Regions from separate parts of the Streptomyces yatensis genome, predicted to be linked through region 1. Evidence: riboswitches for the same ligand, from Rfam matches in the RefSeq annotation. Region 1 holds a riboswitch; each other region holds the start of a gene.
What was found. Region 1 has a riboswitch for cyclic di-AMP ahead of J8403_RS25405 (LysM peptidoglycan-binding domain-containing protein). Riboswitches for the same ligand answer to the same signal wherever they lie in the genome.
Positions count from the first base shown of each region.

Region 2: it holds a riboswitch for cyclic di-AMP, as region 1 does, so the genes downstream of both, J8403_RS20380 (M23 family metallopeptidase) here and J8403_RS25405 (LysM peptidoglycan-binding domain-containing protein) in region 1, are expected to answer to the same signal.
Region 3: it holds a riboswitch for cyclic di-AMP, as region 1 does, so the genes downstream of both, J8403_RS24665 (C40 family peptidase) here and J8403_RS25405 (LysM peptidoglycan-binding domain-containing protein) in region 1, are expected to answer to the same signal.

Region 1 is NZ_CP072941.1:6,028,489-6,035,689, forward strand. It holds gene J8403_RS25375 (GTP-binding protein) at 1-525, opposite strand, end outside; gene J8403_RS25380 (DUF742 domain-containing protein) at 500-871, opposite strand; gene J8403_RS25385 (roadblock/LC7 domain-containing protein) at 868-1,269, opposite strand; gene J8403_RS25390 (sensor histidine kinase) at 1,266-2,423, opposite strand; gene J8403_RS25395 (cytochrome P450 family protein) at 3,075-4,352, shown strand; gene J8403_RS25400 (LysM peptidoglycan-binding domain-containing protein) at 4,499-5,515, shown strand; cyclic di-AMP (ydaO/yuaA leader) riboswitch at 5,771-5,940, shown strand; gene J8403_RS25405 (LysM peptidoglycan-binding domain-containing protein) at 5,948-6,652, shown strand; gene eno (phosphopyruvate hydratase) at 6,879-7,201, shown strand, end outside.
Region 2 is NZ_CP072941.1:4,907,660-4,914,860, forward strand. It holds gene J8403_RS20355 (ATP-binding protein) at 1-419, opposite strand, end outside; gene J8403_RS20360 (helix-turn-helix domain-containing protein) at 640-1,485, shown strand; gene J8403_RS20365 (DUF397 domain-containing protein) at 1,485-1,694, shown strand; gene J8403_RS20370 (hypothetical protein) at 1,802-2,110, shown strand; gene J8403_RS20375 (aldo/keto reductase) at 2,181-3,125, opposite strand; gene J8403_RS20380 (M23 family metallopeptidase) at 3,381-4,571, opposite strand; cyclic di-AMP (ydaO/yuaA leader) riboswitch at 4,583-4,717, opposite strand; gene J8403_RS20385 (PP2C family protein-serine/threonine phosphatase) at 5,000-6,361, opposite strand; gene J8403_RS20390 (DUF6227 family protein) at 6,949-7,201, opposite strand, start outside.
Region 3 is NZ_CP072941.1:5,855,120-5,862,320, forward strand. It holds gene J8403_RS24640 (SDR family NAD(P)-dependent oxidoreductase) at 1-400, shown strand, start outside; gene J8403_RS24645 (SDR family NAD(P)-dependent oxidoreductase) at 520-1,494, opposite strand; gene J8403_RS24650 (C40 family peptidase) at 1,735-2,763, opposite strand; gene J8403_RS24655 (hypothetical protein) at 3,098-3,451, shown strand; gene J8403_RS24660 (L,D-transpeptidase) at 3,573-4,367, shown strand; gene J8403_RS24665 (C40 family peptidase) at 4,463-5,629, opposite strand; cyclic di-AMP (ydaO/yuaA leader) riboswitch at 5,638-5,822, opposite strand; gene pcrA (DNA helicase PcrA) at 5,981-7,201, shown strand, end outside.

The DNA.
Region 1 (7,201 bases):
ACGTGCGTCACAGGTGACGATGGGGGTCTCGGGCAGCAGATCGAGCGCCTCGCGCAATTCCTCGTCGGGGCGGGTCGGCGTGCCGTCGAAGTGATTGACGGAAATCGCATAGGGGAGTCCGTAGTGCTCCACCAGGTCGATCACCGGGAAGGATTCCTTGATGCGTTCGGGATCGACGAGGATCAGTGCCCCGAGAGCGCCTCGGGTCATGTCCTCCCACACCTGGACGAAGCGTTCCTGTCCAGGCGTGCCGAAGAGATACAGGACAAGTCTCTCGCTGAGCGTGAGACGGCCGAAGTCCATGGCCACGGTGGTCGTGGTCTTGCCTCGCGTGCCCATCAGGTCGTCGACGTGGGCCCCGGCCTGAGTCATCCGCTCCTCGGTGCGCAGCGGAGGGATCTCGGACATGGTGCCGATGAACGTCGTCTTTCCGACCGCGAAATGCCCCACGACCAGGATCTTGGCCGCGATCTGCACCGCTTCGTTCAGATAGACGCCGTCATCCGAAACGGGCCTGGAGCCCATCCAGCACCTCCTGAAGGAGCGAAACGTCGACAAGCTGCGCGGGAGGCGCGGGGGCACGGGTGATGAGGTACCCGTCCGATGAGAGATCGGACAGCAGTACCTTCACGATGCCGATCGGGAGCCCCATATGCCCCGCTATCTCGGCAACCGAGAGATAACCACCCGCGCACAGCTCCAAGAGCCTGCGCTTCTCCGGATCAAGATGACTGGGAGGTCTCTGTTCGGAGGCGGTGACCAGCGTGATCAGGTTGAACTGGTCATTCTCCGGGAGCCCTCGACCGTTGGTGATGACATACGGTCGCACTAATTGAGCGGACTCGGGCTCCTGCTCGCCTGGTGCCGTCATGCCTGAATACCGCTGTTTTCGCGAGGTGGTGTGGTCAGCGCCTTGCCGAGTTGCCCGACAAGCTGCTGCATCCGGAAGGTGATGTCGGCCATGTCGACATCCGGGGCGGAGGAGACCGCCAGATACGCGCCCTCACCCGCGGAGATGAGGAAGACCCAGCCACCGTCGAACTCGACCAGGGTCTGGCGCCATGTCATATGGGTGCCACCGCAGAAGCCGGCCATGGTGCGGCTGAGCGACTGGATGCCGCTCATCGCCGCGGCAACGGTGTCGGCCTCGTCCTTTTGGACCTCTTGAGAACGGGCCATCAGCAGACCGTCGGCGGAGACCAGGATCGCATGACGAGCCCCTGGTACTTCCAGGGCGCTCTCAAGCATCCATGACAGGTCGTTGTTCACTGAGGATCATGCCCTTCCCTGTTCGGGTTTGCTGAGCGTCCGGACTGCGTCCCGCGCTGGAACGCGCCCATGATCGAAGCGGCTTCCTCGCTCGTCCGGGCCGGGGCACTGGTGGAGTCTGCTCTGGGAACGATGGAAATCGACCCCTTACGGCGACGTTTGGGCAGGCCCCCGGCGGTGGCACCGCTGACGGTCGAACCGCTGACGGTGGAACCGGTCATGGTGGAACCGCTCGCCTGCGGCTGCTCGGCCGCGGCGGGAACGTGGGTCGTCGGCTGCTCTTCCGGCTCGGGCATATTGGTCAGAAGGTCCTCGGGGAGAAGCACGACCGCGCGTACACCACCGTAGGGAGAGGCCGAATCGACGGACACCGTGAAGCCATAGCGCGCGGCGAGCACACCGATCACCGCGAAACCGAACTGCGGCGGATTGCCGAGTCCCGTTACACCGGTGGCGTGCGTGGCCGAGAGCAGCTTGTCCGCCCGGTTCTTCTCCTCCTCGTTCATACCGACACCGGCGTCGTCGATGATGACGCAGACGCCCTTGGGGACGGTGCGGATGGTGATGTCGATCGGCGAGTCGGGCGCGGAGTAACTGGTCGCGTTGTCCAGAAGCTCGGCCAGCGCCAGCGCGACCGGTTCCACGGCCCGGCTGACCAGAGCGAAGTTGCTCTGTGAGCGGATCTCCACCCGGGTGTAGTGACGGATGCGGCCCTTGGCGCTGCGGACCACGTCGTACACCGACGCGACCGCGCGCTGCCGGCCCAGCCAGCCGTCACACAGCACCGCGATGGACTGTGCGCGCCGCCCGAACTGCGAGTTCATGTGGTCGATCTCCAGGAGGTCCTGGAGAAGCTGGTGCTCGCCGTATTTGTCCTGTGTCTTGGAGATCGCCAGCTGCTGCTCGTTGGCGAGGCCCTGAAGCGTACGCATAGCGGACTTCAGCGCGCTCTTGGTGGCCTCCTCGGCGCGGTTGTGAGCCTCCTGCACCGCGTCGGCGTAATTGTTCTCGAGATCGGCCGCGCGTTTCTCTAGCTCCGCCTTCTCCTGGCGCAGATTCGCTCGCGCCTTTCGCCCGCGCACAATGGCGGTTGCGGCGAGAGGCGTGCCGGCGATCAGGGCCCAGAGCGCTGGATCCTGTAGATATTGCGTCATTGAGACTCTCTTTAAACGACTAGACCGCCAGGGACTTTAGGGAGGTGTGGTGCGTTATGCGTCTGGAATGTTCCTGAGCAGCGGTAAGTCAGCGCCCGTACGGCGCCCGCGGGTTCCGGGGACATCGCACTCGTCTTGCCGGCGGCAGCGCGCAGGCGTCGGTGCGCCGGAACGGCTCCATATGCCCAACTGGCGGCATAATGCTCCTCAGAGTGGGGATCCTCTCGGCTGATGTGCCGGATCGCCGTGTGTCTTACGCGCCCTTGGCTCGCCTGGCAAGCGCGGTGATCGTATCACCGGTATCACTGGGCCCCGTGCATGTGCCCCAGTCCCATTCGTTCACCTGACGTCGTTTCAGCCACACCGCCAGTTCACCGCGTTGACCGACGTCAGGGCATGTCCCGGGGGTTCGTATCGGGGCGGCGCGGGCAACCGCCGAACGGCGGTCGCAGCCATCAGATATCCGGGCATTCGACCCGCGCTGTGCGTGGGTGGTGAAGGGTGTGTGGAGATGAATGGGGAATTCCGCCGGACATTCATCCCGGTCATTACTCTCTTATTCTCTTTGTTCTGCTTATTCACTTATTTCTCGTGTTGCCCGTTACTTCCGACAGGCCGGAGGGGGTGACGGGTCGCGGGTATCGTCGGGGCGTGTCGGAACAGCCCCGTGACAGCTCCGCTCCCACCCTCTTCACCTGGGAGTTCGCCACCGATCCCTACCCGGCGTACGCCTGGCTACGCGAGCACGCCCCGGTGTACCGGACCACGCTGCCCAGTGGTGTCGACGCCTGGCTGGTGACCCGTTACGCCGATGCCCGGAAGGCGCTGGCCGATCCCCGGCTCTCCAAGAACCCCCAGCGGCACAGCGCGGCGGCCCACGCAAAGGGCAAGGTGGGCATTCCCGGCGAACAACGTGCCGATCTGATGACACATCTGCTCAATATCGACCCTCCCGACCACACCCGGCTGCGGCGGCTGGTCTCCACGGCGTTCACCCCGCGCCGGGTGGCCGCGTTCGCCCCTCGGGTGCAGACCCTCACCGATCAGCTCATCGACGCCTTCGAGGAGAGGGGAGAGGCGGACCTCATCCATGAGTTCGCCTTCCCTCTCCCTATTTATGCGATCTGCGATCTGCTCGGGGTGCCGCGCGAGGACCAGGACGACTTCCGGGACTGGGCCGGCGCGATGATCCGGCACGGCGGAGGCCCGCGCGGCGGAGTGGCCCGCGCCGTGAAGCGGATCCGCGCGTATCTGGGCGAGCTGATCCACCGCAAGCGCCTGGAGCTCGTGGAGCGGAGGGAAGAAGAGGACGGGGAGGATCTGATCTCGGGGCTGATCCGGGCCGGCGACCACGGGGAGCACCTCACCGAGAACGAGGCCGCGGCCATGGCCTTCATCCTCTTGTTCGCCGGCTTCGAGACCACCGTCAATCTCATCGGCAACGGCGTCTACGCACTCCTGCGCCATCCGGAGCAGCGTGCCGTCATGCAGCGGGCCCTGGAGGAAGGGGACGAGCGGCTGCTGGCCGCCGGGGTCGAGGAGCTGCTGCGCTACGACGGTCCCGTGGAGATCGCCACCTGGCGGTTCGCCACCGAGCCGCTCACCCTCGCGGGGCAGCGCATCGCCGAGGGGGAGCCGGTGCTGGTGGTGCTCGCCGCGGCCGACCGGGACCCCGAGCGGTTCGCGGAGCCCGATGTGCTCGACCTCACCCGCCGCGACAACCAGCACCTCGGCTACGGCCACGGCATCCACTACTGCCTCGGCGCCCCGCTGGCTCGGCTGGAGGCGCAGACCGCGATCGCCACCCTGCTGCGGCGCCTGCCCGGGCTGCGGCTCGCGGCGGATCCGGAGGATCTGCGGTGGCGCGGCGGGCTCATCATGCGCGGGCTGCGCACGCTCCCGGTGACCTGGAATTCCGCGGACCACTGAGGCGTCCAAGCCCCTTTCGTACGGACATTGGTGACGAATGATCAGCCGTGTGACCTCGGCGTGACCTGGGATACATCGGCTTGTGATGATCGAGTGCCCTCGCTATGTTCACCGGCAACCGAGTTCGCCATAGAGAGGGCAATCGCATGCGTTCCGGTAATGGTCGACACCGTCGCCCCCGTCAGGCTCCGGCCATCATCGTCGCGGCGGGGGTCACGGGAGCGAGCATCGCCCTGCCCCTCTTCGGGGCCTCGGGCGCCCAGGCCGCCGACACCGCCACCTGGGACCAGGTCGCCGAGTGCGAGAGCGGCGGTATGTGGAGCGCCAACGAGGGCAACGGCTTCTACGGCGGGCTGCAGCTGACCCTCGACATGTGGAAGGACTACGGCGGCACGGAGTACGCCCCGCGCCCCGACCTGGCCAGCCGTTCCCAGCAGATATCCGTCGCCCAGTCGATCCTCGGCGACCGCGGCCCCGACGCCTGGCCGAGCTGTGCGCTGGGCGCCGGGCTCACCGACGGCTCCGGCGCCCCCGATGTGAACCCCGGCGGCACGGCCACCCCCGACCAGGGGACCGGCCGGGGCGAGGCGGGGGACCGGGGCCGGGACGGCTCCTCCTCGCCGGAGGCGGACCGTTCGGGTACGTCCGACGGCACCGGTGAGCCGGATTCGTCCGGATCGACCGAGGAGCCGGAGGTCCCCCACACCTCCAAGTCCCCCGACGGGCTGGACGGCTCGGCATCGGGCACCCGGACGCCGGGGGGTTCGGCCTCGGACGACCCGGCATCGGACGGCTCGAACGGCTCGGGCGACTCGGCGTCGGACGGCTCGAAGGGGTCCTCGGCGGATCCCTCCGCCGACCCCTCGCCCTCCGGCCGCCACCGCGGCTCCCCGGACGCCGGGGAGCGGGCCGATGACGGCGGCGCGGCGGACGGCCAGCCCTCCGGCCGCCACGCTTCGCGGGGCGCCGCGGACCGCGACCAGAGCCCCGCGGGCGACGATTACACTGTTCGCCCCGGTGACAATCTGTCAGGGATCGCCGAGGACCGGAATGTGGCCCGAGGTTGGGAAGGGCTCTACGAGAGCAACGAGGAGCTCATCGGAATCGACCCCGACCTGATCATCCCTGGTCAGCGACTTGACCTCTCCATCAGGGAGCAGTGATTCGGGGGGAATTGCCCGATCTGGTTCCGGTGAGACATACATCTCGTCACAATTTCCGGGCCACACCTCCTGTCCGATCTCTCCTCACCCGGCCCTACCTGCGCCGATGTGGGCCGGGTGAGATCAATTACAGCCCCATTCGCTGCCCTTGGGGTGTTTGAACGTTCTCGGGAGGTGTGTTTAACGTCTTTCCGCTCGCCACCGCGAGCACCGTCGATCGTCACGCCGAATCCTGCCGGCGGTCGGGGGGAATCCGACGCGTCAGCGCCGAAGGCAGGAGCGGGGGACCCAAGGTAGGTGCCGAGTGGCCTGTGGACACGGGCTCGTCGGCTAGGGGTGAAGCCGGGCGCGATCACATCGCGACCGGCCGGGCAACTCACGTCCGAACCCGACAGCTCACCTCGTAGGCGTCGGTGAGGAAACGAACCAACGATGCTGAAGTCCAACGGGAAGCACCGCCGTCCCTCCAAGGCCACCCGTATCGCCGCGCTCACCGGTCTCGCCGGTGCCGCCGTGGCCGCGCCCCTCATCGGGGCGACCTCCGCCTCCGCGGCCACCAGCTCCCAGTGGGACCAGGTCGCGCAGTGCGAGGCCGGTGGCAACTGGTCGATCAACACCGGCAACGGCTACTACGGCGGCCTGCAGTTCTCGAGCTCCACCTGGGCCGCGTACGGCGGCACCGCCTACGCCCCCACCGCGGACAAGGCCAGCAAGAGCCAGCAGATCCAGATCGCCGAGAAGGTCCTCGGCAGCCAGGGCAAGGGCGCCTGGCCGGTCTGCGGCAAGGGTCTGACCTCCGGCGGCAGCCCGTCCGCGCCCTCCGCGCCCTCCGCGCCCTCCGCGCCCTCCGGTTCGCAGGACCAGCCGTCGGCCTCCACCAAGTCGGCGCCGGCCGCCCAGCCTGCCCAGCCGAAGGCGCAGCCGCACTCCGCGCCCGAGCGCGCCACGCGTGAGCAGCCCCGTGGCCCGATCAAGAAGGGTGACGGCGAGTACAAGGTCAAGTCCGGCGACACCCTCGGCTCGATCGCCAAGGAGCACCACGTCAAGGGCGGCTGGAAGAAGCTCTTCAAGCTGAACGACGACATCGTGGAGAAGGCCGACCTGATCTACCCGGGCCAGAAGCTCCACCTCGGCTGAGCCGGGTGAGCACCTGAGAGCCGAGCCCCGGTCGGGCGTGCCGCCCCTATGGCGCGCCCCGCCGGGGCTCCCCCATGACCGGATTCATCAGAAATCTGGATATGTGATTCGGAATCTGGCTTTTTGTGTCACGCCCCTGTCTCGTGGGGCGGGCGAACGCGGGGTGCAGCCCTCCGGGCCCGTTAGGCTCGTGCTGCTACCGCAGACCCATACGAAGGAGAACCTCGTGCCGTCCATCGACGTCGTCGTAGCTCGCGAGATCCTCGACTCGCGAGGCAACCCCACGGTCGAGGTCGAGGTCGGCCTCGACGACGGCAGCACCGGCCGTGCCGCCGTTCCGTCCGGCGCCTCCACCGGCGCCTTCGAGGCCCTCGAACTCCGTGACGGCGACAAGAACCGCTACAACGGCAAGGGCGTGGAGAAGGCCGTCCTCGCCGTCATCGAGCAGATCGGCCCCGAGCTGGTCGGCTACGACGCCACCGAGCAGCGCCTGATCGACCAGGCGATGTTCGACCTGGACGCCACCCCGGACAAGTCCTCGCTCGGTGC
Region 2 (7,201 bases), 1.1 Mb from region 1:
CGAGTTTCGTCCAGGGCCAGCGGCAGTTCGCACCAGACCGCCTTGCCGGCCGTCGTGCGGACCGTGCCCCAGGTGGTCGAGAGGGCTCCAAGGATTAGCAGGCCGCGGCCGGATTCTTCGTCGCAGGCGGGGTGGAGGTGCTGCGGCTCCTTGCCGCTCTTGTCGTGCAGTTCCATGCGGAGCTGGTTTGGGCCAGCGTCCAGAACGAGAGTGGCTACGGAGCCCTGGCCGACGTGTTTGACCACATTCGACGCCAGCTCCGTAACGATCAGCTGCGCTTCGTCGGCGAGGGCCGACATCCCCCATAAGGCGAGTTCCGCTCTCACTGCTTGGCGCAGGCCGGCCACTTGAGAGGCCTCGGCAGCGAAGGGGAAAACACATCGGCGTGGCTGAGATTCGGTGACTGAGAACGTATGCATGGGCACACTCCTTGGGCGCTACGTCAGCGCTGCGCCCAGCCGTGTCCGTACGACCGCGCTGCGTAGTCTCGCTGATGCGAGTATGGCACTGAGAAGTCTCTCCATGTAACTTCTCACGGATTCTCGGAAGGGTGAATCCAGTGGTGTGGCAACTTCGGCCGCCCATAGCCTTGTTGCCGCTGGCCCCGTCGTGGCCAGCTCGGAGGGAGAGATAGTCGTCATGCCAGCGCGGGCCACTACTCGTCGACGCCAGCTCGGCGTCATGATGCGCAAGTTCCGGGCCCGCAAGGGGATGACGCTGGAAGAGGCAGGTCGGCTCGTCGGGGTCTCGAAGGCAACCGTCAGCCGGTACGAGACGCAAGAAGGACCCGTGAAGTGGCCCATCGTGGACGCGCTGTGTCGTGAGTACGGAGCGAGTGAGACCGAGCGGGAGGCCGTTGTCGGCCTCGCCAAGGACGCAAAGCGGCAGGGGTGGTGGACCTCCTTCGCGGATTCCCTGCCTGAGAGCATGAACCTGCTGTTCACGTTGGAGGACGAGGCGGCTCGGGAGGATCACTTCGCCTGCCTGTACGTGCCGGGGCTTCTGCAGACGCGCGGATATACGGAAGCGGTGCAGCATGCCTCGGAGATGCGCCTGTCTGCGAAGGAGATCGAGCGGCTGGTCGACCTTCGGATGAAGCGGCAGGAGATCCTGAGCCGTCCGAAGCCACCACATCTTTGGGCCATCCTCGACGAGTCGGTGATCCGGCGAGTCGTCGGATCTCGGGATGTGATGCGGGAGCAACTCGACCACCTGTTGCGGGCCAACGAGTCGCCCGACATCACGCTCCAGGTGCTGCCCTTCGCCAAGGGCGCGCACTCAGCGGCGATGGGGAGCTTCGTGATCCTCGGGGGCGCCGAGCCCTCACTGGACGTCGTGTACGTAGACATTCACGCCGGCTCGCTCTTCATGGAGAAGGACGAGGAACTGGAGCGCTACCGCGTCGCGTTCGACTACCTTCGCGCTCAGGCGCTGGACATGGCAGCGTCCTCCGCCCTCATCGAACACGTCCGTGAGGAGATCTGATGCGCGAGCCCTGCATATCCGATAAAGACGGTGGCTGGTTCAAGTCCTCCTACAGCGGCGCCGGCAACACCGAGTGCGTCGAGGCTGCTTTCCGGCAGGGCTTGACCGCCGTGCGGGATTCCAAGGATCCGGACGGGGCCATACTCGGGTTCTCGCGCCGCGCTTGGGCGGACTTCGTGACGGCCGTGCTGGACGGGCAGTTGGGCTGAAGCCCGCTTTCGTGGGCGCTTAACCGCTGTGTTCGTACCTCGACTTGCCCGCCCTGCCTAGGCGTCTTGCCCAGCCAGGGCAGTCGCCGCGGACGATCATTTCGGGTATGAGACCCGAGGTGCAGGCATTCATCGCCGATGGCCCGCTTCCCGATGGGGACGCGAGTGGGGAGGAGATCGACAGGCGCGTCGAGCAGATTCACGCGAGCCCCACGCCGGTCACGGCTCAGGAGGCCAGGGCTCTGGCCGATTGTTTCGGTGCGGACGACTGCCACGGCGTCGTCCGGTCGCTGCTGCATCTCATCGGGACGGGCCCGGACCCCGTACTGACCACCAAGCCCGCACCGGACGCCAATGAGTGGCAGCGCCTTCTCTGGACACGGGCTGCGAATGCGGGCCTCGTGCGGGAGGAGTGACGAGGGCGGGCTGGTCTGGGCTGGTCTTGGGTGCCCGCCCTCGTTGGAGTTCTGTCTGGTCGGGGGGTGCTCAGTCCGACGCCGAGGTCAGCAGGTCCAGTTCCGGCTGGGTCAGTTTGAGGTCGACCGACGCCAGGAGGGGCGGGAGCTGGTCGACGGAGCTGGCGCTGGCCAGGGGGGCCACGACCGTGGGCTGGGCGAGGAGCCAGGCCAGGGCGACCGTGGCGGGCTCGGTGGAGTGGTTGGCGGCGACGTCGTCCAGGGCGGCGAGGACCTTCTGGCCGCGCTCGGTCTCCAGGTGCTGGGCCGCGCCCGAGGAGCGGGGGCTGTCGACCGCCGTGCCCGGGCGGTACTTGCCGGTGAGGAAGCCGGACGCCAGGGAGTAGTACGGGATCGTCGCCAGGTCGTGGCGGGCGGCGACGTCGGCCAGCTCGCCCTCGAAGGTGTCGCGCGAGACCAGGTTGTAGTGCGGCTGGAGGGCGACGTAGCGGGCCAGGCTCTCCTGGGTGGAGAAGGTCAGCAGGGCCTCCAGGCGCTCCGCGCTGACGTTGGACGCGGCGATCTCGCGGACCTTGCCCTCCTTGACCAGCTCGTCGAGGGTGCTGATGATCTCCTCCACCGGCACCGACGGATCGTCGTAGTGGGTGTAGTAGAGGTCGATGTAGTCGGTGCGCAGCCGCTGGAGGGATTCCTCGACGCCCGATTTGATGGCGGACGAGGTCAAGCCGCGCGGCTCCGGGAAGCCGCCGCCCACCTTGGTGGCGAGGACGATGTCGGAGCGGTTGCGCCGGGAGGCGAACCAGTTGCCGAGGACGGTCTCGGACTCACCGCCCTCGTTGCCCGGCACCCATGCGGAGTAGACATCGGCGGTGTCGATGAAATTGCCGCCCGCCGCGACAAAGGCGTCGAGCACCCGGAAGGACTCGGCCTCGTCGGCGGTCCAGCCGAAGACGTTCCCGCCGAGGGAGAACGGGAAGACGGACAGGTCACCGATCTTCTGTGTGTTGTCAGCCATACGTTTCTACAACGAGTGGCCGGGCGGGGTTGTTCCTGGGGGTCTGCCTTTGGGGTGTTCCTGAGGGCGTCGTTCCTCGGGGGGCCTCGGAGGTGTTCCTGAGGGGGCCGTTACCTCGGAGGTGTTCCTGAGGGGGCCGTTCCTCGAAGGTGTTTCTGAGGGGCGGCCCCGTCGGGACCTGAACCGGCGGCCCTGGCGTCAAGGGGGGAGAGAGCGCCAGAGCCGCCGGAGTATCAGGGGTTGATCATGGGTTGATCAGGGGTTCATCCCGTGCTGGCGCAGCCAGGGCATCGGGTCGATCGGCGAGCCGCCGCCCGGCCGGACCTCGAGGTGGAGGTGCGGGCCGGTCACATTGCCGGTGGCGCCGACGCGGCCGATGACGTCGCCCGCCGTCACCTTGCCCGAGGTGACGACCATCGAGGACAGGTGGCAGTACCAGATCTCGGTGCCGTCGCTGAGGGTCAGCACGATGCGATAGCCGTACGAACCGGCCCAGCCCGCCTGGGTGATGGTGCCGCCGTGCACCGCCTTGGCCGGGGTGCCGGTCGGGGCGGCGAAGTCCTGGCCGGTGTGGTCGGCCGACCAGATGTCGCCCGCCTGGCCGAAGCTCGCGGTCAGGGTGTACGAGCCGACGGGGAGGGTGTACGCGGCGGCGAGCCTGGCCTGGCGCTCGGCCGCGGCCTTCTTCTCGGCCGCCTCCTTGGCCCGCTGCTCGGCGGCCTTCTTCTCCGCCTCGGCCTTGGCCTTGCGCTGGGCGGCCACCTCCGCGGCCTGGTCGGATGCCTTCTCCGCGGCCGCCTTCGCCGCGGCGGTGCGGCTGTCCTCGTCCGCCGCGTTCTGCTGGTTCTCGGCCTGCTGGAGGATGCGGGCGCGGAGCGCCTCGCCCGCGTCGGTGGTGCCGCGCTGCTCGTCCTCGCTGGTCAGGCCTGCCTGGGAGAGCGGGGCGGCGGCCGTCTGCGGGCCGCCGCTGTCGTCCGACGCCCAGGAGCCGATGCCGGGCAGGTCCTTGGCGGCGGGCAGGCTGGCCTTGACCTCATCGGCGACATGGCCGAGATCCGGCATGGAAATGGGCGGCTTGGGACGGTCCTTGGCGCTGGCCATACCGCCCGCACCGACCGCCGCGATCACGCCGACCCCCAGGACGGCGCCGCTGCGCGCCATGGTCCCGCCGCGCTGCTTGGCCACGCGGTGCCGGCCGCGTACGGGAGCGATGGACTCCTCGGTGGGGTTCCACTCCTCCCAGGGCTCGGTCTCGAATCCGGCACCCGGGCCCTGGAACGCGTCCCCATCCGCGTCCGCGAACCGATCGTCGGGGGCGAAGTGGCCGTCCCCGGAACTCATCCCGGCGCCGGCGTCAAAGCCGGGGCCGTAGGCGGTGGCGGTCCCCAAACCGCCTCCCCGTGTGCGATACGGGGCCTCGTCCAGGGCAGACCTGTTGGACGCCACGGAGGCGCACTCCTTTCCTTCCTTCTCGCCTACCGGGTTAGCTGACGGGTTCGGAGCAGGAAGGTCTCCTACGGGTCAGGTTCGACCCGATTCACCCCAAGGTGTTGGTTCCCCGGTTCCCTTGGTGCTGCTGGTGGTGCGGTACTGCCGGTGTGCGTACGGGATTCGGCGACGGCGCACGGTGCCGCCCTTGCGACGGTTGTGACGACCGCGCTGCGTTATCGAACGTTAATAGAGAGCGCGATGTGATTCCAAGCTGTTCTGAGGAATCCGCGCACCTTTGGCATGAACTTAGCGCTCAAGAGGGGACAGATGGGGGCGAGTCGGCACACTGGTCAAAGGTTCCCAAAAACGCGTGCGGGCCGATCGTGCAGCAATTGTTATGCGGAGGGAGCTCGGTCGACTACGCACGGTATGGGCCCGGACGGCTACGCACGGTGGGAGGCATCGCCGTCCCCCGTAGGGCCGGTGCGGTGCGCATCACCGTCGTCGCGCCCGTTCCCCCGGCCGTTCCCGCGGGCCGGGGTGCGGCGGACCGCCAGCAGCGCCATGTCGTCCGACGTCCCGCCGTCCGTATGGCGCTCGACATCGGCCACCAGCGCGTCCAGCAGCTCCTGCGGATCGGCGAAGCGGCGGCCGCGCAGCTGCTTCGCCGGGTCGTAGAACTCGCCGTTGCGGTCCCGGGCCTCCGTCACCCCGTCCGTGAACAGCAGCAGCGTCTCCCCCTCCTCGAACCCCAGCTCCATCACCCGGTCCGGCCACCCGGCCAACTCCCCCATCCCCACCGGCAGCGCCGCCGCCTCCGGCTCCAGGGCGCGCACCGCGCCGTCCTCCTCCAGGAGCAGCGGCGCCGGATGGCCGCGGTTGAGCAGCCGCAGGGTGGAGGCGCCGCGCGGAATTTCGGCCACCACCGCCGTCGTGAACCCCTCGAACACCTCCAGGTCGGCCCGCCGGGCGCCCTCCCGCTGCAGCGCCCGCTCCAGCCGGCCCACGAGCGCCTCCAGGGTCGTCTCCTGCTCCGCCGCCTCCCGGAAGCAGCCCAGCAGGATCGCCACGACCTCCACGGCCCCCAGCCCCTTGCCGCGTACGTCGCCGACGATCAGCCGTACGCCGTGCGGGGTGTCCTGGACCGCGTACAGGTCACCGCCGATCGCCGCGTACTTCTCCGCCGGTACGTAGCGCGCGGCGATCTCGAGCCCGGCGAGACGGGCGGGCGGCGCGGGCAGGACGGCGCGCTGGGCCGCCTCCGCGACGCCGCGCGCCGAGGCGAGCCGGTGGTAGCTGCGGCGTACGACCCGGTTGATCGCCACCGCCAGCACGGTCACGGTGGCGACCGTGACGATCTCGGTGGCCGCCTGGGTCGGGTCCGTCACACCGTGCAACTCCGCCAGCAGACAGGTCGTGAGGACGGCGATGACGGCCATGAGGATGGTCTGGCGCAGCGGTAAGAGCGCCGCGGCGACCAGAGGGGCGGCGGCGAAGAAGGGCGAGGCGGTGTAGCCGGACGGGGTGGCCAGGTCGAAGCTGATGCCGCCGAGGATGAGGAGGGCGGGAACCCAGCGGGCCACTCGGCGGCCCGGCAGCCCTTGGTGAGCGTCCTCGGCCGGGACGGGCCCCGCGGTGGGGCCGGTGAGCCCGTCGGCGGAGGCACCACCGGTCGCGGCGCCGGTGTCGATGAGCGTGCGCAGACGGGTGCGGCGGCGGTGGGTGTGCGGGCGGCTCAGCCGGGGCCAGGCCGTACGCCACTGAGTACGGGCGCCCGTACGAGCCCTGCTCCCTCGCACCCGCACCGGCTTCTCTCGCTTCCCTGGTCCGCGTCCCGCCGTCGTCACGGCGTCGCCGTCGTCACGGCGTCGCCGCCGCGACTCTCGCCGCCTTATCCACCTTCTCCGTCTTCGTCGCCTTCGTCGCCTTCGCCACTTCGTCACCAGGCTTCCGGCTGACGGGCTGCCAGGCGAATCGATGTCGGCCAAGCGGGTGCCGGACGGGCGCCGTGAGCGGGCCCGGCTCCCGCGCGTACGCCGCGGGCAGGCGGCGGGCACGTGGAAGGGCGCACACGGGCACCGGAGGGCGTCACACGGGCACTAAGCGGGCACGCGGCCGGCACCCGGCGGGCACCCCGCGGCGCGTCAGAGGCTGTGGGCGCGTCAGGGCCACGAGAGCGTCAGAGGTGACGCGGCGGGCGCGCTGCCGGCCCGTCAGAGGCCACGACGGCATCAGCGGCTACGCGAGCGTCAGCGGCTACGGGCACACCAGGCATCAGGCACCAGAGTCGCGGGTGCATCAGGAGTTACGGATGCGCCAGGGGTGGCAGATGAGCCAGAGCTTACGGATGCGTCAGAGGCACCGATACGACGCCAGAGGCACCGATGCGACGTCAGAGGTCGACGCCCAGCGCGCGGGCGTGGCGGTCCGCCGCGAGCTCCGCCGAGACCTCGTCGAGGTAGACCTCGCACACCAGCCGTCCGTCCCGGGTGAGGTTGTGCTCCAGCTCCCATAGCACGACCTCGTCCCCTCCGGCGAGCAGGAAGGCGTGCTCGTAGAACCGGCACCAGGTCGCGTCGGGACCGCCGGAGCGACGCCGGGGCTTGGGCGCGAGGGCGATGTCATGGGCGAACGCGGTCGTCAGC
Region 3 (7,201 bases), 170 kb from region 1:
GCTGGCCATGAACGCCGAGGTCGCTGCCATCCGCGCCACCGCGGGAACGGGCGCCATCGTCAACAACTCCAGCGTCGGCAGCCTCAGGGGCAACCCCGAACTCCCCGCGTACGGCGCCGCGAAGCGCGCGGTCAACAGCCTCACCGAGTCCGCCGCCATCACCTACGGTCCGGAGGGCATCCGCGTCAACGCCATCGCGCCCGGGGCCACGCTCACCGAGATGATCCGCGAATGGGAGGCGGAATCCCCCGGCGTCGTCGAGCGGATCACCACCCACGCCCCGCTGCGCCGCGCCGCCGACCCGGACGAGATCGCCCAGGCCGCGGCCTGGCTCCTCAGCGACCGCGCCTCGTATGTGACCGGCGTGGTCCTCCCGGTGGACGGCGGCAGCCGGGCCTGAGCCCGCCGGCACCGCCGGCCGGGTGCGACTGATCGCCCGGGCCGCACCGCCCGGGCCGCACTCGGACGGGCCGCACCCGCCCCGGGCCGCACCCGCCCCGGGCCGCACCCGGATGGGCCTCATCCGAGGCCGAACTCCGGCTCGACCCCCGTCAGATCGCGGCTCGCCGACCACAGGCGGGCCGCGACCTCCGCATCCGCCAGATGACCGCGGACGGGCCGGAGCCGGGGGGTGCCGCGGAGGCCGAAGATCCTCGGGGCCCACAGCTGGCCGCCGGTGACGGACGGGTCGAGGACGGCTCGTACGGCGGGCCAGGCGGCCGCCTCCTTGCCCTGGACGAGGAGTCCGGCGGGCAGCCCGCGCAGCCGTTCGCCGGTCGTGGGGGCGTGGAGGGGCGGACGGGGCGGGGTGAGGGAGTCGAGCGCGCCACCGGGGTGGGTGACCACGCTCCGCACCGTGCTGCCGGCCGTCCTCAGACGGCGGTCGAGTTCGAACCCGAAGAGCATCTGGGCCAGTTTCGACCGTCCATAGGTGCGGTCCGGCCGGTAGTCCCGGGTGCTTTCGAGGTCGTCCAGGTCCAGCCGCTCGGAGGTGGCCGCGAAGCTGCCCGTGGTGACGACCCGGCCCTCGGGGGCGGCCGCCAGCAGCGGTGCCAGCCAGTGGGTCAGCGCGAAGTGCCCGAGGTGGTTGATCCCGAACATCGCCTCATGGCCGTCCCCGGTCTCACGGCGGGGCGGCTCGTCGAACTTCACCCCGGCGTTGTGGACGACCGCGTCCAGACGGTCCGAACGCAGCGCTTGCGCGGAGGCCTTGAGCGAGCCGAGGTCGGCGAGGTCGAGCCGGATATGGCGCACCCGGGCGTCGGGGACCCGGGAGCGGATCGAGGTCGCGGCGGCGTCCGCCTTGTCCGCGTCCCGGCTGCCGAGGACGACGCCGGCTCCCGTACTTGCGAGCTGTTCGGCGACGAAGTACCCGATCCCCGCGTTGCCGCCGGTCACCAGAAAGGTCTTTCCGTCGGCACGCGGCAGCCGATGGACGTCCCATGGCGCGGTCGATGCTTCGGAGGGGGCTTCGGACGAGGCGGCGGAAGGCATACGGGGGCTCCTGGCGTTCGTAAGGGCGACGGGCCGGTGACCGGATGTGGCTGACGCGGCTACATGTCAGCCTTACGGTCGCGACCGACGCCCCACCGACAGCGCGCCGTCAAAACGGTGGTACTCGCCGACAGGCCCCCGTCAGCCGCCGCCCTCCCGCCGACAAGTCCGGCCAGGGAGGGCTACACCGCCCAGGGAGGGCTACTACACCGCCCAGGGAGGGCTGCACCGGCGGGACCGCTACGCCGGGCGGGCCGCCCCCGCGAAGGGCATGTCGGCCACGGAGGCCACCCGGACGGGGGCGCCCGGGCGCGGGGCGTGGATGATGCGGCCGTCGCCGATGTAGAGGCCCACATGACTGACGCCGGAGTAGAAGAAGACCAGGTCGCCGGGGGCCAGTTGGTCGCGGGTGACGCGTCGGCCGGCGTTGATCTGCGTGTAGGTGGTGCGGGGCAGGGCGACCCCGGCGGCGCGCCAGGCCGCTTGTGTGAGCCCCGAGCAGTCATAGCCGTGCGGGCCGGCGGCGCCCCAGACGTACGGCTTGCCGAGGGCCGCGTACGCGTAGGAGACGGCGCGGGCGGCGCGGCCCGCGGTGGGGGAGGCGATCGTGTCGGCACCGGCCTTGTCGCCGTCCTGGGCCGCCAGCAGGCGCTGCCGCTGCTCGAGGGTCAGCCGGTCGAGGAGGCGGTCGGCGGCGGCGAGCCGTTGCTGGACGGTCCGCTTGTGGCGGGCGGCCGCCGTCTGGGAGGCGCGCAGAGCGGCGAGGCGGTCGGCCGCCTCGCCGCGGACCTGGCGTAATTTCCGCTCCTGACGGCCGACGGAGGCGATCAGGGCGGCCTGGCGGCTCCCCGCGCGCTCGGCGAGCGAGGCGCGCTGGAGGTACTGGCCGGGGGAGGAGGACAGGGCGAGCTGGAGGGCCGGGGCGATCGTCCCCGAGCGGTACTGGGCGGTGGCGAAGGCGCCGAGGGCGTTGCGCGCGGCGTTGAGCCGGGTGGTGCGGCGGGCGGCCTGGTCGCGCAGCGCGTCCAGCGCCTCGCGGGCCTTGTCCGCCTTGTCCTTCGCGCCGTTGTACCGCTCGGTGGCCTCCTCGGCCTGCCGCTGGTACTCATCGACCTTCGCCTTCACCTGAGCGGGGGTGAGGCGGTTCTCGGCGTGCCCGGTGCCGTCGAGGAGGGTGGCGGACGCGGCGCCGGTGAGGGCGAGGACCGCGGCCGCGCGGGCGGTGCTGCTGGTGAGCGAGCGCTGCTTGGGCTTCCTGTGCGACGCCACTGCGGCGGTTCACCTGGTCTTTCTTGGGCATTCCAGGACATTCCGCTGATCCTGGACCCTCGTGGGGAGCGGACGGACAGGTGGCAGTCCGCCGTGAGGCGGGGACCCTCAGTTGACGGGAAGCGGACTGCCACCTGGAGGAGGAAGTTAGGCCGGAAACCGGGGGTCGTGCGGGGGATTGAACGGGAGTGCACGTATTTCGTCGCTCCCGTGACGGTGGCTGATCGCCCGGCGAGTGGGGTGGTCGGGAGTGTGGGGCGGCCGTGACCGAAGCGCCGATAGGGGCCCACCCGAGTGCCGGGTGATGATATGCGCGCGGTTAGTCTCCGGAGCCATGGACGTACTCATTCACGTGTTCGTCGGCCTGCACATCGTCGGCATCGGCGCGCTGCTCGGCGGCTTCTTCTCGCAGCTCAAGGCGATGGGCGCGGGCGAGGCCCGGATGACCCCGGCGATGCTGCACGGCGCGCTGACCATGCTGGTGACCGGCGCGGCGCTGGTCGGGCTCCATCAGGCCGACGACAACAGCGTCAACAACATCAAGATCGGGGTGAAGCTGGCGCTGCTGATCGTGGTCCTCGGCCTGGTGTATGTGAAGCGCGACGAGGAGAAGGTAGAGTCTGCCGCCTTCGGCACGGTGGGTGCCTTGACAACGGCAAACATTTTCATCGCCGTGCTGTGGACCTGACGAGCTGATCATCTGAGGTAATCACGAGACAATTCCGACACCTTTTCGACACGATCCTGAGGCAACCGTTTGCACTCGTGAGCTGTCCTGGTAAAGAGCGAGGCAGTCGAGAGGAGTGGCCATGGGGGCAGTGGGGGCAGTCAGAAGCAGGCATGGCGGGCGTGGCCGACGCGCGGGCCTCGTGCTGGGACTGGCGGGAATGACGGTGCCGCTCGCGGTCGCCGTCGCCGGTCCCGCGCAGGCTCAGGCACGGCCGGCCCAGGCGCGGCCGCTGGGCAGGTCGGCCGGATCGGTGACACCGGCCACCATGGCCGCGTCATCGTGTACGGCCGGCGTGGGGCCGTACCAGCGGCAGGCCGAGCGGTTCCTGGGCCGCCCCGTGGACGGGCGGCAGTCGCGGGCGGACTGTCTCGCGATCCAGAAGTTCCAGGTCAACCACGGCATCAGCCCGACGATCGGCTACGCGGGCCCGATCACCTGGGGCGTGATGAGCCTGATCAACACCCAGAAGGCCGCCGGAACAAACCCGAACGCGGCGAAGAAGTGCCCGACCAACAAGGGCCGCATCGCCTGTGTCGACCTCACCCGGCAGCTCAGCTGGATCCAGGACGGCTCCCGGCTGGTCTACGGGCCGGTGCCGGTGCGGTCCGGGCGGGACGGCTTCGAGACCCGCACCGGCCTGAAGAAGATCTACTGGCGCGACGTCAACCACTGGTCGACGCTCTACAAGGTCGCCATGCCCTACAGCCAGTTCTTCGACGGCGGTCAGGCGTTCCACTCGATCGCCGGGAGCGTATGGTCCCCGCCCGGCTCCCACGGCTGCGTCAATATGCGCACGGGCGAGGCCAAGAAGTACTGGAGCCTGCTGAAGAACGGCGACGACGTGTACGTCTACGGGCGCAAGCCCGGCACGTGAGCGGCGCCTGAGCCGATGACGTGACCATGCCGCTGCCCGGGGCCCCGGCCCCGGGCAGCGGCACGTCAAGGGTCCGCACGCCCCCCGTCCGCGTCCTACGCGGGCCGCACGCTCCCGTAGATCGGCATCTCGGTGATCGGCGCCTTCTTCACCACATCGCCCGGCTTCGGCGCGTGGATCATCATCCCGTCGCCGATGTAGAGGCCGACATGGCTGATGTCGTCGTAGAAGAAGACCAGATCGCCCGGCTGGAGTTCGGACGTCGAGACGCGCGTACCGGCCTTCACCTGGTCCCAGGTGGTGCGCGGCAGCGAGATCCCGGCCGTCTTCCAGGCCGCCTGCGTCAGCCCTGAGCAGTCGAAGGAGCTGGGGCCGGTGGCGCCCCAGACATACGGCTTGCCGAGCTGCGACTTGGCGAAGGCGATGGCCTGGGCCGCCTTGGAGCTGTTGGCCGGGGCCGAGGGCGTCGTCGAACCGGAGCCGCTGTCTCCGTTCGGTTGTTCCTGCTGCTCCTGCTGCTTCTTGCGCGCGGCCTCCTGGCGCTGCTTCTCGGCGAGCGCGGCCGCCTTACGGCGGGCCTCTTCCGCCTTCTTCTTCTCGATCGCCGCCAGGCGCGCCTTCTCCTTGGCGGTCAGATTCGCCAGTAGCCGCCGGGCCTCGGTCAGCTTGTCCTGGACGGTCTTCTTCTGGGTCTTCAGCTGCTTCTGCGACGCGGTCAGCGAGGCGAGGCTCTCGCTGGCCTTACCGCGCTCCTTGGCGGCGCTCGCCTGCTGCTTCTGGAAGTCGTCGACGGCCTGTTTCTGCCGACCGGTCAGCCGGTCGATCAGATGCGACTGGTCGAAGACGTCCTGTGGATCGTTGGAGAACAGCAGGGTCGCGGCGGAGCGGGCCATTCCGCCGTCGCGGTACTGGGCGGCGGCGTAGGCCCCGAGCGTGCGTCGGGCCTCGTTGAGCTTCTCGGTGCGCTCGGCGACGGAGTCCAGCAGCTTGTCGACCTTGGCCCGCTGCTGATCGGCGCGTTCCTTGGCGGCGTTGTAGCGCTGGGTGGCGCTCTCGGCCTGGTGGTAGAGGGTGTCGACCTTCTCCTTGACCTTCTCGATCGACTGGGCGGCCGGCTTGGGGTCGCCCGGCGCGGCGTTGGCCGTCTGGGAGAGGAGGGTGACGGATGCGAGAGCGGCCGTGGTGAACCCGACGGCCGTACGGCGGCCGTGACCGGTGAGCGGGGCCGGTATTCGGCTCCGCGGCTTGCGGTGCGACGCCAAGGGAGGCGACTCCTTCCGTGGACCGCCTACCGGGTTAGCTGTCGGGTTCGGGCGGTACGGAAGGTTGCCCTACGGCCGTGTCCGGGCGGCACCTGCGTGCCACGCCGTTCGGGCCGATTCACCCCGGTGTTGCGTTGTCGGGTCCCCGGCTCCGGGCGCCTTGCGGCGGTGCCGGACTCGGCGGAGGCAGCCCGTGCCGGCGTGGTTCGCCGACGGATCTTCCGGGCCGCCTGACGCAGGACGGTAGCCAACACGTGGGGCTCCTGTGAAGACTGGTGGCCGTTTTGCCCGAAACCGTTTCGTGATGTTCGGGCATCGGCTGTCAGTGGGGCGGCCTAGACTCGGGGAGCGATGAGCAGCCTCTTTGACGACAGCTTCCTGGCGGACCTCGGGCCTCCTTCGAACGAGGAGCCACCGCCGCCGCCCGAGGATTCGGCGCACCCCGGCCCCGATGGCGCCGAGGACGTGCCGCATCACCTCTTCAGCGGCGGCTTCGACGCGCCCGTGCCCCGGGAGGCCCACTACCGGGACGGTGCGGCGCGGCCCGTCGTGGACCCGTCCGCCCTGCTCGAGGGGTTGAACGAGCAGCAGAGAGCCGCCGTGGAGCACACCGGCTCGCCGCTGCTGATCGTCGCGGGCGCCGGCTCCGGCAAGACCCGGGTGCTCACCCACCGCATCGCCTATCTGCTCGGCGCCCGCGGGACGCACCCCGGCCAGATCCTCGCCATCACCTTCACCAACAAGGCGGCGGGCGAGATGAAGGAGCGGGTGGAGGAGCTCGTCGGCCCGCGGGCGAACGCCATGTGGGTCTCCACCTTCCACAGCGCCTGCGTCCGCATCCTGCGCCGCGAGTCCAAGAAGCTCGGCTTCACCTCATCGTTCTCGATCTACGACGCCGCCGACTCCAAGCGGCTGATGTCGCTGGTCTGCCGGGATCTGGATCTCGACCCCAAGCGGTTCCCGCCGAAGTCCTTCAGCGCCAAGGTCTCCAACCTGAAGAACGAGCTGATCGACGAGGAGACCTTCGCCGGACAGGCGGCAGGGGGCACCTCCCGGACGGAGTCTGGGGGAGGTTTCGAGAAGACCCTGGCCGAGGCGTACGCGATGTACCAGGCGAGGCTGCGCGAGGCCAACGCACTGGACTTCGACGACATCATCATGACCACGGTCAACCTGCTCCAGGCCTTCCCGGACGTCGCCGAGCACTACCGCCGCCGCTTCCGGCACGTCCTGGTGGACGAGTACCAGGACACCAACCACGCGCAGTACACCCTCGTGCGCGAGCTGGTGGGCACGGACACCGAGGAGACCACGGCCGCCGAGCTGTGCGTGGTGGGCGACGCCGACCAGTCGATCTACGCCTTCCGGGGCGCCACGATCCGCAACATCCTCCAGTTCGAGGAGGACTACCCCACCGCGCGCACGATCCTCCTCGAGCAGAACTACCGCTCCACCCAGACCATCCTGAGCGCGGCCAACGCGGTCATCGAGCGCAATGAGAACCGCCGCCCGAAGAACCTGTGGACCGAGGCCGGCGCCGGGGCCGAGATCACCGGCTATGTGGCCGACACC